4 regions of the Mesorhizobium sp. Arg314 genome follow, and region 1 is predicted to be linked to each of the others. Evidence: predicted binding sites of a transcription regulator. Region 1 holds the regulator's gene; each other region holds the start of a gene.
What was found. The regulator PhoB, encoded in region 1, activates phosphate uptake and scavenging genes when phosphate is short. The targets are predictions, from matches to a motif close to TGTCATNNANCTGTCAT.

Region 1 (4,036 bases):
GAGACGGCGCCGCTTCTCTTCACCGCGCTCAACAACCAGTTCTGGTCGAGCAATCTCAATGCCCCGATGGCCAGCCTGCCGGTGACCATCTTCCAGTTCGCTCTCAGCCCCTATGAAGAATGGCAGCAACTGGCCTGGACGGGCGCACTCATAATCACACTGACGGTTCTCGGGCTGAGCATCATCGCCCGCAGCCTAACCGGACGCAGAGAGGACAGATGAAACCGATGTTGTCCACCGACCTGAACGTAGCCGACACGACCGTCGAGAAGGCCAAGATCGAGGTCAAGAACCTCAACTTCTACTATGGCCAGTCGAAGGCGCTGAAGGACATCAACCTGTCCCTGCCCGAGCGCAGCGTGACCGCTTTCATCGGGCCGTCGGGCTGCGGGAAGTCGACGCTGCTGCGCGTGCTCAACCGCATCTACGAGCTCTATCCGAAGCAGAGCGCGGAAGGGCAGGTGATGCTAGACGGCAAGAACATCCTCGACCGCTCGCAGGACCTCAACCTGCTGCGCACCAAGATCGGCATGGTGTTCCAGAAGCCGACGCCGTTCCCGATGTCGATCTACGAAAACATCGCCTTCGGCGTCAGGCTCTATGAGAAGATCAGCAAGGCCGAGATGGACAGCCGCGTCGAGCAGGCGCTGAAGCGCGCCGCGCTCTGGACCGAGGTCAAGGACAAGCTCAACGCCAGCGGCCTGAGCCTTTCCGGCGGCCAGCAGCAGCGCCTGTGCATCGCCCGCACCGTGGCGGTGAAGCCGGAAGTCATCCTGCTCGACGAACCGGCCTCGGCGCTCGATCCGCTGTCTACCGCCAAGATCGAGGAACTGATCGACGAGTTGCAGGTCGACTACACGATCGTCATCGTCACCCACAACATGCAGCAGGCGGCGCGCGTGTCGCGGCAGACGGCGTTCATGTATCTCGGCGAGCTGGTGGAGTTCGACCGGACCGAGAAGATCTTCACCTCGCCGCGCGAGAAGCGCACGCAGGACTATATCACCGGCCGCTTCGGCTGAGTTCATCGAGGACATCAATATGGCCGAACATACCGTCGCCTCCTTCGACGAGGATTTGAGGCAGATCAGCCGGCTTATAAACGACATGGGCGATCTCGCCGGCTCCATGGTCGGCGCTTCGACCAGGGCACTGCTCGAGACCGACAATGCGCTGGCACAGCGCGTCGTCTCCGACGACGCCATCATGGACGCGCGTCAGCGCGAGCTTGACGACCGCGCCATCACACTGATCGCCAAGCGGCAGCCGATGGCGGACGATCTTCGCCACGTGGTCGGCTCGATCCGCATGGCGGGCGACCTCGAACGCATCGGCGACCTTGCCAAGAACATCGCCAAGCGCGTCGGTTCGGTAGGCGTCAGCGCGGCGCCGCGCGACCTCACGCATTCGATCGATTCCATGGCGCAGCTGGTGCTGATCCAGGTCCAGGCCGTGATCCAGGAATATACGGTGGGCGATGCCACGGCGCTGGCCAAGCTTCGCAACGACGACGAGCGCATCGACGTCAAATACACCTCCGTCTTCCGCGAGCTCCTGACCTATATGATGGAGGACCCGCGCAACATCACCGCTTGCACGCATCTTCTGTTCTGCGCCAAGAATCTCGAACGCATCGGCGACCATGTGACCAACATCGCCGAGAACGCTTACTATGTGCTGACCGGCATGCAATTGCCCGCGAATCGCCCGAAGCAGGACGAGACGGCAATGTCGGCGCCGGCGGCCTGACAAGGGTAACCTGCAATGATCGCGCCACGCATCATGGTGGTGGAGGACGAGGAGCCGCTGGGGGTGCTGCTCCGCTACAATCTCGAATCCGAGGGTTACCAGGTCGAAGTGGTGACCCGCGGCGACGAGGCCGAAATCCGCCTTCAGGAAAACGTTCCCGACCTGCTCGTGCTCGACTGGATGGTGCCGGCCGTTTCCGGCATCGAGCTTTGCCGGCGCCTCAGGATGCGGCCCGAGACCGAGCGGCTGCCGATCATCATGCTGACGGCGCGCGGCGAGGAAAGCGACCGCGTGCGCGGCCTCTCGACCGGCGCCGACGACTATCTGGTCAAGCCGTTCTCGACGCCGGAGTTCATGGCCCGCGTCAAGGCGCTGCTACGCCGCGCCAAGCCGGAGGTGCTGTCCAGCGTGCTCAAGGTCGGCGACATCGTGCTCGACCGCGAATCGCATCGCGTCTACCGCAAGAAGAGCGAGATCAGGCTCGGCCCGACCGAGTTCCGGCTGCTCGAATTCATGATGCGGCATCCCGGCCGGGTATTCTCGCGCAGCCAGCTGCTCGACAATGTCTGGGGCGAGACGATCTATATCGACGAGCGCACGGTCGACGTGCATGTCGGACGCCTGCGCAAGGCCGTCAACAACGGCCGCATGCCGGACGTCATCCGCACCATCCGCGGGGCGGGCTACGCGATCAGGGAAGATTAGGGATATGCCGATATTCAGGTGAGGCCGGCCTGCGAATGGTGGCTTCCTGCGCTTCCGGTACTCACGTACTTAAGTACGCTCCGTTCCGGCCTTCGCCGGCCGAAGCCCTCACAAGTGTCTCCGTCTATGAAGGCTACGGCCGGCGTAGGCCGGTTCTCGGAATCCACCATTCTCGACTCGGCCTGACCTGAATCTCAGCATATCCCGGCGCTTGAGCCTGCAGTTCATGCGACGTGCTTGCCCGCTCTCGCCTGGCCCCCGGGCGCGAAAATCTCCTGGTCGACGAAGGTCAGCGCGCGCATGGCGCAGCCTTCGCGGATGAGCGGCAATTCGTTCGGTTCGGTGTCGAAGGAGATTGATGTCGAATGCTGGCCGCCGGCGGTCTGGGCGATCGCTTCTCTCAGCGCCGGCTCGATCAGGTCGAAAGCGGCGGCGCTGACGCCGACCATGGCGACCGGCGCCGGATCGATCAGCGCGAACAGGTTGCCGAGGCCGAATCCCAGCGCCTCGCCGGCGCGGCGGTAGGCTTCGCGCTCCGGGCCGTCCTTTTCGCGCGCCTTCGCGGCAAGGGCGCGCATGTCGGCGTCGCCGACATCGACCGGCGAGGCGTCCTCGCTTATCTTCATGGCGCTGCGCCAGATCGCATAATTGCCGGCATAGGCCTCGACGCAGCCGCGGCGGCCGCATCGGCAAAGCGCGCCGCCCGGACGATGGATCATGTGGCCAAACTCGCCGCCCGAGGAATGCGTGCCGGTGAACAGTGTGCCCTTCAACACAAGGCCCATCCCGATGCCGTGCGAGAGCAGGATGGCGATGAAATCGTCACGATAGCGCTCGGGATCGCGCCATTGCAGCGCCACCGCCATCATGTTGCAGTCGTTCTCCATGGTGGCGGGGATGCCGAATTCCTTCTCCAGGATGTCGGCAAAAGGAATGTCGGTCAGCGGGGTGATCGGCGACCACAGCATGGCGCGTGCCCGGGAATCGGTGATGCCCTGAATGCCCATGGCGATGCGGGCGACGCTGCCCACGTCGAGGTCGGGATCCTGCAGCCGGCGCCGGACGATTGCCATGCATGCGCCGATCAGCTCGTCGCGCGGCATGACAAGCGTGTCCAGGCGCTGCTGTTCCTCGGCAATCACCTGGCCGGCGTAGTCGATGACGGCGACCGACAGGAAGTTCAGCGACAGCACCACGGTCAGCACCGCGGCGGCTTCGGGGTTCAGCGCCAGGCCGATCTGCGGACGGCCGCGTTTCAACGCCGTCGGCTCGTTGGCCTTGCTCTCGGTGAGAATGCCCTCCTGGATCAGATCGGCGGAAATCGCCGAAATGGTCGAGTGGCTGAGCCCGGTGGTGGCGGCAATCTCCGTTCGCGATGGCTGGCCGGCGCGGCGCACGGCCGAAATCACCATGGCGCGGTTGCGCCGGCGCAAATCGTCGTGGCGGATTCCGACCGACATTATCTCGTACCGTCCTCCCGGGTCATCGCGGCCTTGTGACGATGCCATGGCCTGTCGCTGACACGCCAGCGATAGTGGCAGAAGCCAAAGCCGATGTCATTATTTATTGCGAACGTCGAAAA
Region 2 (4,036 bases), on a different contig from region 1:
TGTTGTCGCAGTGGCGTTGGCCGCCGTGCTCGGCACGCTGGTGCCGCGTCCGCTCTGGCCTGCCGCCGCGAGAGGCGAGGGGATGCGGCATATCCTGGTGCTCAAGAACCCTATCCACACCGACATCGCGGTTCCCCTCGATGACGGCGTGCGCCGCCGCTTCGCCTTCCTGGCCGATGCCGCGCTGCCCATCGATGCGCCGGAGGCGCGCTACGTCGTCTTCGGCTGGGGCGGCCGCGCCTTCTATCTGGAGACGCCGACCTGGTCGCAATTGAAGGCCGTGCCGGTAGCGAAGGCGCTGACCATCGACGCCTCGGTAATGCATGTCGATGTCGGGGGAACAATCAGGGAGCCACATCCCGATGTCGCCGGTTTTGACATCGACGAAGCGCATTTTTCCGCGCTCCTCGATTACATCGCCGCGAGTTTCAAGCAGGGGCAGAACGGCCCGGTTGTGATCGAGAACGCCGGCTATTCGACCTATGACCGCTTCTACGAGGCCAACGGCCACTTCAACGCGCTGGTTGGCTGCAACACCTGGACGGCGGCAGGTTTGCGCGTTGCCGGCCTGCGCACGGGGTGGTGGAACCCGTTGCCGGTATCGCTGGGGTGGTCGTTGAGGCTGTACAATTGAGGGAGCGTTTCTAGGAATTTACGAGCGCCTCATTCCTTCACACCCCCCTCTGTCCTGCCGGACATCTCCCCCGCAAGGGGGGAGATTGGCAGTCCCTGGGCCTCGCCGGATCTGCGACGTTGAAGGTTGGCGAAAGCGGTCGCGACATCTGATCTCCCCCCTTGCGGGGGAGATGTCCGGCAGGACAGAGGGGGGTGCTGTCCCGCCGGCTTTGCTGATTTGCTAGCCGGACTTCAGAGTGCACCTACCGCCGCACCACCTTCGGCTCTTCCCACCCGTACAGCCAGTCCAGGTCCGCCGCGAGCTTCTCCGCCGGTCGAGCCGCCAGCACCAGGTTGCGGGCGATCGCGACCGGGCCCCAGGCGTGCCAGGCCAGCCGATTGAGCGCGCCGCGTTTCAGCACCCTTTCGACGCGCGGTCGCCGAAGATTTTCCCAGACGGCAAGGCCCTGGGCCGGATCGCCGGGGAAGTCGGCGATCAGATCGGCAAGCATCGAGGCGTCCTCAATCCCCATGGCCGCGCCCTGCGCCGCGAACGGCGTCATGGCATGCGCGGCGTCACCGATCAGCGCGATGCCCTCCGGCATCGTCCAGCGGCGCTGCTCGACCGTGTGGATGGGAAAAGCCGTCCATGGGCCGGCGAGCGCCACCAACCTCGACAGCGTTGCCGCCGTGCCTCGCATGGCGCCTGAGAGGATGGCGGGGTCGGCATGGCCGGACCAGCCTTCGGCGATGCGCTCGCCCTTGGTGAAGGCTGCCAGGTTGAAGGCGGTGCCCTTGCTCACCGGATAGGTGACCATGTGGAAGCCGGCATGCAGGAAGGTGGTGACGCGGTCGGCGGCGGCGATTTGTGCAAAGGCCTGCCCGGCGGCGCTTTCCGCCGGGATCGTCGCGCGCCAGGCGAGCTCGCCCGAAAAGCGGCTTGTCGCAAAGCCGGCCGTCCGGGCAAGCTCGGCGCGAACCGAGGACCACACGCCGTCCGCTCCGGCCAGCAGGCCGCATGCGACCTCCGCGGTTTTGCCGTCGGTCTCGACGGTCACGGTTACGCTTTGCGGGTCGACGGCAATGCCGGTGAGCCGCGCGCCGGTGACAAGTTCGATATTGGGGCGTTGCGCCGCCGCGGCCATCAGTGCCGCCTGCAGGTCGGCGCGATGCGCGACCAGATAGGGTGCCCCCCAGCGACTTTCACCAGCCTCCCCAAGCGGCACGCGCGCCAGCTCGCGCAGGCTTCCTGCGTCCTTCAGCACCACCGCTTCCGGCCGGATCGCACTGGGCAGCAGGTGGTCCAGCGCGCCGAGCCGGCGCAGGATGCGGGTCGCGTTGGGGGAAAGCTGGAGGCCGGCGCCGGCCGCTTCGAGCTGTTTTGCCTGCTCGAACAGTTTTACCGGGTAGCCTCGCGCCGAAAAGGCAAGCGCTGCAGTCAGCCCGGCGACACCAGCCCCGGCGATGACGATTTGCCGGGACCGTGTTTCAGTCATGATCTAGCAGTCATTCATGATCTGCGGGGTCAGGCGGCCTGGTCGACATAGAGGCAGCCGGCCGGCTGCGTTTCCGTCGCCTTCAGCGACGGCGAATAACGGTAGAGCGTCGAGCAGTAGGGGCAGACCTTTTCATTGTCATCGCCCATGTCGAGGAACACGTGCGGATGGTCGAAGGGCGGGTTGGCGCCGGTGCACATGAATTCCCTGACGCCGATCTCGATGACCGGATGGCCGGCATCGTTCTGGAAATGGGGAATGCTACCGCCTGCCATCGTCGTCTCCAATTGGGTTCGGCCAGTGGGTGTGACCAGTCTGCATCTGGAGCATAACAGGCCAGTTTGCAAGATCGATGAAATCAAACTGTCGCAAAAGGCTGGCAGAGGATAAGTTGAGCCGGTTAAGCGCACAAGGCCGGCATCGGAGCGATTCCGTGACGATCATGCGTCATAAAGAAATGTTAGAGCGTCGTTGAGCGGCAATATGCGGCGCCCCTTGGGGACGGTTGCGGGCAAGAGCGGGAAACCATGAACGAACTGAAACCTGTGCAGAGCGAGTTCATCACCGTCGAGGCGGCGAGACCGGACAGCGGCAATCCCGACCGTTTCGTCAACCGTGAATTCTCCTGGCTGCAATTCAACCGCCGTGTGCTGGAAGAATCGCTGAACGAGCATCACCCGCTGCTCGAGCGCGTCCGCTTCCTGTCGATCTCGGCCGCCAATCTCGACGAGTTCTTCATGGTCCGCGTCGCCGGTCTTGCCGGCCAGGTGCGCGAAGGCATCGCGCTGAAAAGCCCGGACGGCCGCACCCCCGAACAGCAGCTCGAGCAATTGCTGCGCGAGGTCGAGCGCCTGCAGGAAGACCAGCAGAAGAGCCTGTCGGCGCTGATGGCGTTGCTCAACAGGGAAGGCATCGAAAGCATCACCCGCGACGCGCTCACCAAGGACGAGAAGACCTGGCTGGAAGAGCATTTCCAGGAACAGGTTTTCCCGGTGCTGACGCCGCTGTCGATCGACCCGGCGCATCCGTTCCCGTTCATCCCCAATCTCGGCTTTTCGATCGCGCTGCAACTGCGCCACCGCAAGAATGGCGAGGAAATGAGCGCGCTGCTGCGCCTGCCGGTGGCGCTGCGCCGCTTCATCCGTCTGCCCGACCGCAAGAACCATGTCCGCTTCATCCCGCTGGAGGAAGTGGTTGGCATGTATATCGGCAAGCTTTTCCCGGGCTACGAGGTCAAAGGCTCCGGCACGTTCCGCATCATCCGCGACAGCGATATCGAGGTGGAGGAAGAGTCGGAAGACCTGGTGCGCCTGTTCGAGACGGCGCTGAAGCGGCGCCGCCGCGGCTCGGTGATCCGCATCGAATTCGACACGCTGATGCCGGCCCAACTGCGCGACTTCGTTGCCGGCGAGCTCGGCGTCTCGTCGAGCCGCATCAGCGTGCTCACCGGCCCGCTGGCGCTCAACCAGATCTCCGAGATCGTCGCCATTCCGCGCGACGACCTGAAGTTCACGCCTTACAATCCGCGCTTCCCCGAGCGCATCCGCGAGCACGGCGGCGATTGCCTGGCCGCCATTCGCGAGAAGGACATCGTCGTCCATCACCCTTACGAATCCTTCGACGTGGTGGTGCAGTTCCTGCGCCAGGCGGCGGCCGATTCCGAAGTGGTGGCGATCAAGCAGACACTCTACCGCACCTCGAACGACAGCCCGATCGTGCGCGCGCTGATCGACGCGGCCGAGGCCGGCAAGTCGGTGACCGCGCTGGTCGAGCTCAAGGCGCGCTTCGACGAGGAAGCCAACATCCGCTGGGCGCGCGATCTCGAACGCGCCGGCGTGCAGGTGGTGTTCGGCTTTCTCGAGCTGAAGACCCACGCCAAGATGTCGCTGGTGGTGCGCCGCGAGGACGGCAAGCTGCGCAACTAC
Region 3 (4,036 bases), on a different contig from region 1:
GCGACGAGGCGCGCCATGATCCCTCACGCGGCTTCGTCGGCGGCTACGAGATGGAGACGCTGTCGCTCGGCCTGCCGTTCATGGCGGCCTTCCTCAACCCCGGCGGCTGGGGCCGTTCCTTCACTACGGCGCTCGACCATTATGACCATATGGCGGGTCTGTGGATCGTCGGCGAGGACATGCCGCGCGAGGAGAACCGCATCACGCTGCACAAGGACGAAAAGGACGAGCACGGCATGCCGATCGCCGAAGTCCATTTCGACGACCATCCCAACGACGAGGCAATGCGCGACCATGCCTACAGCCGAGGCCAGGCCCTCTACGCCGCGGTTGGCGCGACGCGGACCTTCCCGACACCGCCTTATCCGTCCACCCACAATCTCGGCACCAACCGGATGAGCGAGAAACCGCAGGACGGCGTCGTCAACAAGCATGGCCAGTCACACGACATCAAGAACCTGTTCGTGTCCGACGGCAGCCAGTTCACCAGCGGCGGCGCAGAGAACCCGACACTGACCATCGTGACGCTGGCGATCCGCCAGGCCGACTACATCGCCGCCCAGATGTCGGCAAAAACCATTTGACCTCCCGACTGCCTGCTGGCGCGGGACCCGAGAGGGTTCCGCGCCTTTTTTGTCGGTCGCGCTCGCCTCAGGCGCCGACCGGCTGGCCGTCCTTGCGGCGGATGGCGACGACCGATGGGCGCGGCGGCTGGCCGTCCTTGAAATCGGGCCAAAGCGACTTCGCCTTGTCGAGCGTCTCGGCATCCTCCGACGGATGCTGGACCGAGAGGAACAGCGTCGTGCCGTCAGGCGTAAAGCAGGGGCCGGTCGCCTCGGCGCCGTGCGGGCAGGTGAAGAGCAGTTTTGGCAGGCCACGCGCCGCGCCTTCTGTGTCGACGCCATAGACACCGTCCGGAAGGTCGAAGTCGTTGGCGCCGTCGGTCGCCACCCAGAGGCGACCGGCTGGATCGAAGGTGATGTTGTCGGGGCAGACGAACCAGCCATTGTCGGACGTGTCCGGGTGGAAGGTGGCGCCGATCTTGGCATCCTTGGGATTGCCGCAGAGCACGAACAGGTCCCAGGCATATTTGTCGGCGGTGTGGTCGGCGTCAGCGCCACGGCCGCCCGGCGGGATCAGCTCGACGATGTGACCCCAGAGGTTTTCCGGCCGCGTATTAGCGGGGTTGACCTTGGATTCGTCGCGCTTCTTGTTCTTGGTCATGACGGCATAGACGCGACCGGTGACCGGGTTGGTCTCGATGTCCTCCGGCCGGTCCATCGGCGTGGCGCCGACCGCGTCGGCGGCAAGGCGGGTCTTCAAAAGCACCTCGGCCTGGTCGGCGAAGGCGTTCTCGCCGGTAAGCTTGCCCTGGCCGTGGACCAGCGGCAGCCAGCTCATCGAGCCGTCGGCATCGAAGCGCGCCACCGAGAGCACGCCGTCGTCCAGCAGGTCCTTGGCCGAAGCGGGGTTGGCCGGGTCGTAAGGCTTGGTCGAGACGAAGCGGTACATGTATTCGAAATAGTCGTCGTCGCCCATATAGACGACGATGCGGCCGTCCTTGATGCGTACGACGGTGGAGGCTTCGTGCGACATGCGGCCGAGCGCGGTGCGCTTGACCGGCTTCGACTGCGGATCATAGGGGTCGATCTCGACCACCCAGTCGAAGCGGTTCGGCTCGTTCGGCTCCTTGTCGATGTTGAAGCGGTCGTGGAAGCGGCCGCGGCCATAAATGTCGGAGCCGTCGAAGCCGTAGCGGCCGAGAATATCGGCGGTCGGCGCCTTCTTCGGATCGCCGCCGAAAAGGTCGGACACGCCTTCCTCGCAGGTCAGCACCGTGCCCCAGGGCGTGACGCCGCCGCTGCAATTGTAGCTGGTGCCGAGGATCTTGCGGCCGCTGGCGTCGGCCGAGGTCTGCATCAGCGCATGGCCGGCGACTGGGCCGGAGACAACCATCTCGGTGTTGGCGGTGATGCGGCGGTTGAGCGGGCTGTCCTCGACGGTCTGCCACTTGCCGTCCTTCAGCATCACCTCGACGATCGAATGGCCCATGGCGGCGAGGCCGAGATCGACCTGTTCCCTGGTCATCGTCTTGCCGGCGTCGGTCTCGGTCGTGCCGGGAAACATCACGTTCGGCGAGATGTATTCGTTGTTGACGCAGAGCAGGCCGTGGTCGGAGTTCACCGAACCCTTGGGCAGCGGCATGAAGGCGATGTAGTCGCAATTGTAGCCGAAGCGCTTTTCTTGCTCTTCCGCCGCGACCTTGTTGCCGTCGAATTCGGCCAGGCCGGCCGCGAGCGGATCGCCCCAACGCGCGACGACGGTGGTTTCATAACCCTCGGCGGCGGCATGGGTCTTGTCGTAGACCCGGTTCAGCTCGGGAAAACCGAGGGTGGATTGAGCGGCCGCGGCATGTGTTTCGCCGGCAAACAAGGAGCCGACAAAGCTGCCGCCGGCAATCAACGTGCCGGAAGCGAGGCCGCTCTTGAGGAGTTCGCGGCGTGAGACGCGCGCGGCAATGATGTCGCGGATAACAGGGGAGGATGAAGACGGGGAGTTGGCCATCGTGTCTGCCTCTCGGTGGATGTTGACGACATGCGCTGCCTAAGGCGCTTCGACAACATCCCGATGACATGGAGAGCGCTATTGTTTCGGGCGGCGGCCCCGCGGCTGAGCGATGGGCCGCGTGACGGCTATCTTTTGGTGCAGGTCGAGGCCGTGAAGGCGCCGTCCTGCTGCTTCATGATGATGTCGAAGGAGGGGCCGCTTGGGTCATCCAACGTCGCCTGGGTCATTGAAATAGAATTACCGCCGCTGGTGTAGCCGCCGAGCGGGCCTAGCCAGCTGATCTCGCCGTTCGGGTTCATCTGGTAGTCGTAGGCCTGCGGCGCGGCGCCGAAGGTCACCGGGCCGCTATAGAGGCTGCCCTTGATGGTGATGTCGCCCAGATTGAGGAACAGGCCGAGCAGATAGACCTCGCAGTGATACGTGCCGTCGGGCAGCTTGCCGTCGGTGAAGTCGGCTCGCGCGCCGCCGGCGGCGGACAGGAGAAGCAGGAACCACAGGAAACTCAGGATAATGCGTGAGGCCATGATGTCTCTCGTTTGCGCGGCGACCTTGCCCCATTTTGCTGCGCGCCCGCAACCGGTGCAGATCAGGCATTATCCGAAGTTGGTGAAAACATAGGCATTTTTACCATTTGGGCAAAATCTAGGCAGCGTTGCGTAAACTTTTCTCAACTTTTGCGCATTGCAGCAATCCGAACCGTTTGACCGCTACAGGATAAGTATCTCTAAATCCTACGCTATCTAACGATCCGCTTCCGCTCCTACTCGTTTGGCACGTCACTTGCACCGTTATGTTGCGATGCAAAACACCAGCTTGGGAGTGTGCAAAATGAGGGGTAATTTCTCGACAATAACAAAAATGTTTTCGGCCGGCGTAATCGCTGCCGGGCTGTCGATGTCGGCTCCCGCCAAGGCGGCCGACGACACGATCAAGGTCGGCATCCTCCATTCGCTGTCGGGGACCATGGCGATTTCGGAGACGACGCTGAAAGACGTCATGCTGATGCTGATCGACGAGCAGAACGCCAAGGGCGGCCTGCTCGGCAAGAAACTGGAGGCGGTGGTCGTCGACCCGGCGTCCAACTGGCCGCTTTTCGCTGAAAAGGCGCGTGAGCTGATCTCGAAGGACAAGGTGGCGGCGGTGTTCGGCTGCTGGACTTCGGTGTCGCGCAAATCGGTGCTGCCGGTTTTCAGCGAGCTCGACAACATCCTGTTCTATCCCGTCCAGTATGAGGGCGAGGAGAGCGAGCGCAACGTGTTCTACACGGGTGCGGCGCCGAACCAGCAGGCCATCCCGGCCGTCGACTATCTGATGAGTGCTGACGGCGGCTCGGTGAAGCGCTGGGTGCTCGAAGGCACCGATTACGTCTATCCGCGCACCACCAACAAGATCCTCGAAGCCTATCTGAAGGCGAAGGGGGTGCCGGCCGAGGACATCATGGTCAACTACACGCCGTTCGGCTTCTCCG
Region 4 (4,036 bases), on a different contig from region 1:
TGGCGCCGCGCTACGGCATCCAGGCGACGCTGGTCGACGGCACCGACATCGCCAATTGGGAAAAGGCGATAAGGCCGAACACCAAGCTTTTCTTCCTGGAAAGCCCTACCAATCCGACGCTGGAGGTGGTGGACATCGCGGCAGTCGCAGCACTTGCCAATTCGATCGGCGCCCGGCTGATCGTCGACAACGTCTTCGCCACCCCGCTGCAGCAGAAGCCGCTGCAGCTCGGCGCCCATATCGTGGTCTATTCGGCGACCAAGCATATCGACGGCCAGGGCCGCTGCCTTGGCGGCGTCATCCTGTCCGACAAGAAATGGATCGACGAGAACCTGCACGATTATTTCCGCCATACCGGCCCGAGCCTGTCGCCCTTCAATGCCTGGACGCTGCTCAAGGGCCTGGAGACGCTGCCGCTGCGCGTGCGCCAGCAGACAGAAAGTGCGGGCAAGATCGCCGATTTCCTGGCCGGCAGGCCGGAGATAGGCCGCGTCATCTATCCGGGCCGCGCCGACCATCCGCAGGCCGATATCGTCAAGAAGCAGATGTCGGGCGGCTCGACGCTGATCTGCCTGGACGTCAAGGGCGGCAAGCAGGCGGCCTTCGCCTTGCAGAACGCGCTCGACATCGTGCTGATCTCCAACAATCTCGGCGACGCCAAGAGCCTGATCACCCATCCGGCGACGACGACGCATAAAAACCTGAGCGACGAGGCGCGCGCCGAGCTCGGCATCGGCCCTGGTACGCTCAGGCTCTCCGTAGGTCTGGAGGACACCGACGATTTGCTGGCCGACGTCGAACAGGCGCTGAAGGCGGCCAAATAGGACCTGTCGCGGCGCCCGCAGCGACCATAGGACTTCAGGCGAGCTCTTCCAGTTCGGTCATCGCCTTGGTGCGGATGGTCATGGCGTTGCCGCGCCATTCGACGGCGCCGCCGAACCAGGCGCGCGCCCAGATGGCGGGCAGCATCGCGTCGCGCGCGATCATCGCGGTGACGCTGCGCGGCGACAGATACCAGCCTTTGGCCGAGGCCAGCAGGCATTCCGGCAGATAAGCGATGGCCAGCACGCACAAGGCCGTGCCGGGCAGGCTGACCCCGGCGCTTGCCGCGGCAATCAGCGCCAGCAGCAACGGCATCGCGGCGCCCGTCAGGATCTCGGGCGCGAAGAACAGCGGGAATGTGACCCGACGCAGCCGCGCCCAGCGCGCCTGGCGCGACCAGATCTCGGCGAGCGTGCGCTGGCCGAGCGGCTGCTCGAAGGGCGAGGCGACGAGGTTGACGCGCAGGCCCAGGCTATTGACCAGCTTGGTGGCGGCCGCGTCCTCGGCGATCTCGGCGCCAAGCGCCTGAATACCGCCACTGGCGTCGAGCATCAGCTTGTTCCACAGCATGCTTTTGCCCTGGGCAAAGCCGAGGCCAAGCGCCTCGCCGGCATACTGCCAGCGCGCCTGCAGCGTGTTGAGGAAGGCGCATTCGACTTCGGCCCAAAAACCGTCCGGCCGCGAGCCGATCGGCGTCGAGCAGACGAGTCCGGTACCCGGGCGCCATGCCGCCATCAGATGCTGGACATAGTCCGTCGGCATCAGCACGTTGGAATCGGCGAGAATCACCCAATTGTGCCGCGCCGCCTGCCAGCCCTTGACGCAGTTGTTGAGCTTGGGATTGGCGCTGATGCGGTCGTCGCCGATCATAAGCCGCGCCGGAACCTTCGGGTAGCGCGCGATTGCCGTATTGATGAGCTTGACCACCGGGTCTTCGGTGTGGGCAACGCAGAAGATCAGCTCATAGCGCGGCCAGTCGAGCGAGAAGGCGCGCTGCAAGGTCTCCTGCGTGAACGGCTCGACGCCGCGCGACGGCACGACGATCGAGACCGGCGGCTGCGCGACGGCTGGCGGCGCAACGACACGCCGCCGTTTCAGCCGCGACGAGGCGAGCAGAATGCTGATGAGATTGCAGAGAAGAAGGGCTGACGAAGCGAGCGCGGCTGCGATAGTCAGTTCCATCGAGATCTGGTCACTCCCGAAAGGCCGCATGCGGCCGTTTCATCAGTCGACAGAGCGCCCGAGTCGCCCGGCACGGTTCGTGCACACCAACATTGTCATGTGTCACTTAAATGACATTGTTTTTCGGCACTTGCGCTTAAAGGCTGGCAGGACGGCCGGCGCCTCGCGTGATAACAGCGAAGTGCTGAAGACATTCTCCTGCGGCGGCAACCGGAGTAGCCCATGTATCGCGCAGTGACGCGCAACATCGAAGTGCTGGTCAGGCCCTTCTATCTGGAGGACCGCTCCGATCCATCCGAGAACCGCTATGTCTGGGGCTATCAGGTGACGATCGACAACCGCTCCGACGAGTTCGTGCAGCTTTTGTCGCGCTATTGGCACATCACCGACGGCCGAGGCCGTGTCGAGGAGGTGCGCGGCGCCGGCGTCGTCGGCGACCTGCCGGAACTCAACCCCGGCGACAGCTATCAGTACACCTCTGGCTGCCCGCTCTCGACGCCGTCGGGCATCATGGTCGGCCACTATACGATGCGAAACGGCCGCGGCGAGACGTTCGATATCGCCATTCCCGCCTTCTCGCTCGATATGCCGGGGACCAGGCGCACGGTGAATTAGCCTCTTTCTCCCCGTCACTATACGGGGGAGAAATGCCCGGTAGGGCAATGAGGGGCAGCGCCGGCTTCCCGAGATTACCTTCGAGCTCGACGAAAGCCTTGAGGCGCCGGCGTGATCTCTTCGAGGTTGGCGCCGCCCCTCATCCGCCCTTCGGGCACCTTCTCCCCGTGAAACGGGGAGAAGGAAAGGCGTTACTCGGCCGCGAACTCAGCCGGGTCGAAGTCGTATTGCGTCGAGCAGAACTCGCAGGCGACATGGATGCCGCCCTCCTCGGTCGAGTCCTTGATCTCCTCAGCCGAGAAGCCTTCGAGGATGCCGCGGATCTTGTCGCGCGAGCAGGAGCACTGGTCGGCGACCGGAACGCCGCGGAAAACGCGCACGCCATGTTCGTGGAACAGCCGGTAGAGCAGCCGCTCGGCGCCCACCGTCGGATCGATCAGCTCGGTCGGCTCGATCGTGCCGAGCAGCGCCAGCAATTCCTGCCAGGAATTGTCCGCCGGATGGTCCGCCACCTCGCGGTGATCGCCGTCGCCGCCCGAAATATCGGGAATGCGCATGCGCTCCGGCGACTGCGGCAGGAACTGCGCCAGGATGCCTCCGGCGCGCCATTGCTCGCGTGCGCCGGCCGGGCCGGGCGTGACCAGCTTGGCGACCGACATCCTGATTTCGGTCGGGATCTGCTCCGACTGGCGGAAATAGGTGCGCGCGGCGTCCTCAAGCGAGGTGCCGTCGAGCTGGACGATGCCCTGATAGCGCTGCGTATGCGCGCCCTGGTCGATGGTTAAAGCCAGCACGCCGTTGCCAAGCAACGTCTGCTGCGAGGTCTCGCCGGCGGCGATCAGGGCCTGCAGCCGGTCGGCATCGAAGCGCGCATAGGCGCGCAACGCATGCGGCGTGGTGAAATCAGCCACCAGCATGTCGACCGGCCCGTCGGTGCGGGTCTGCAGGATGAATTTGCCTTCGAACTTCAGCGAGGTGCCAAGGAGCACGGTGAGCACGCAGGCTTCCGCCAGCAGGCGGGCGACCGGCTCGGGATAATCGTGGCGGCTCAAAATAGCGTCGAGCATCGGCCCGAGCTGTACGGTGCGGCCGCGCACATCGAGCGGCGCGACCTCGTAAGGCACGACATGATCGTCGCCGGCGAAGCCGAATTCACCGAGTTGGGGTTTATGCTCAGCCAAAGTCTGGGTTTCCAACATGACAATACTCCGGGGCGCAGCCATGCCGCCCGGTGAGCCGCATGCGTCGAAGCGCGTTCAATTTACGTGATGGCCCCCAAATAGGCATCACATATCCCCGGATCAAGTCGACATCCCCGTACCGGTCGCGTCGGATCAAGCGCCCAGGCACCAGGCCAGCACCGCCTTTTGGGCGTGCAGTCGGTTTTCGGCCTCGTCGAAGACCACCGAATGCGGCC

Region 2: the regulator PhoB is predicted to act here: its motif matches at 2,465-2,481, upstream of ACWGS9_RS27560 (RNA degradosome polyphosphate kinase).
Region 3: the regulator PhoB is predicted to act here: its motif matches at 2,618-2,634, upstream of ACWGS9_RS02975 (PhoX family protein).
Region 4: the regulator PhoB is predicted to act here: its motif matches at 2,104-2,120, upstream of ACWGS9_RS01240 (ceramide glucosyltransferase).

Annotation. Positions count from the first base shown of each region.
Region 1 is NZ_JBSKBP010000013.1:61,846-65,881, forward strand. It holds gene pstA (phosphate ABC transporter permease PstA) at 1-222, shown strand, start outside; gene pstB (phosphate ABC transporter ATP-binding protein PstB) at 219-1,022, shown strand; gene phoU (phosphate signaling complex protein PhoU) at 1,042-1,749, shown strand; gene phoB (phosphate regulon transcriptional regulator PhoB) at 1,765-2,454, shown strand; gene ACWGS9_RS16085 (ROK family protein) at 2,679-3,914, opposite strand.
Region 2 is NZ_JBSKBP010000038.1:3,837-7,872, reverse strand. It holds gene ACWGS9_RS27575 (TIGR02117 family protein) at 1-634, shown strand, start outside; gene ACWGS9_RS27570 (FAD-dependent monooxygenase) at 879-2,111, opposite strand; gene ACWGS9_RS27565 (zinc-finger domain-containing protein) at 2,141-2,386, opposite strand; gene ACWGS9_RS27560 (RNA degradosome polyphosphate kinase) at 2,639-4,036, shown strand, end outside.
Region 3 is NZ_JBSKBP010000002.1:192,082-196,117, forward strand. It holds gene ACWGS9_RS02970 (GMC family oxidoreductase) at 1-584, shown strand, start outside; gene ACWGS9_RS02975 (PhoX family protein) at 652-2,565, opposite strand; gene ACWGS9_RS02980 (hypothetical protein) at 2,694-3,092, opposite strand; gene urtA (urea ABC transporter substrate-binding protein) at 3,397-4,036, shown strand, end outside.
Region 4 is NZ_JBSKBP010000001.1:274,119-278,154, forward strand. It holds gene ACWGS9_RS01235 (O-succinylhomoserine sulfhydrylase) at 1-824, shown strand, start outside; gene ACWGS9_RS01240 (ceramide glucosyltransferase) at 859-2,004, opposite strand; gene apaG (Co2+/Mg2+ efflux protein ApaG) at 2,227-2,619, shown strand; gene ACWGS9_RS01250 (Hsp33 family molecular chaperone) at 2,811-3,842, opposite strand; gene argF (ornithine carbamoyltransferase) at 3,954-4,036, opposite strand, start outside.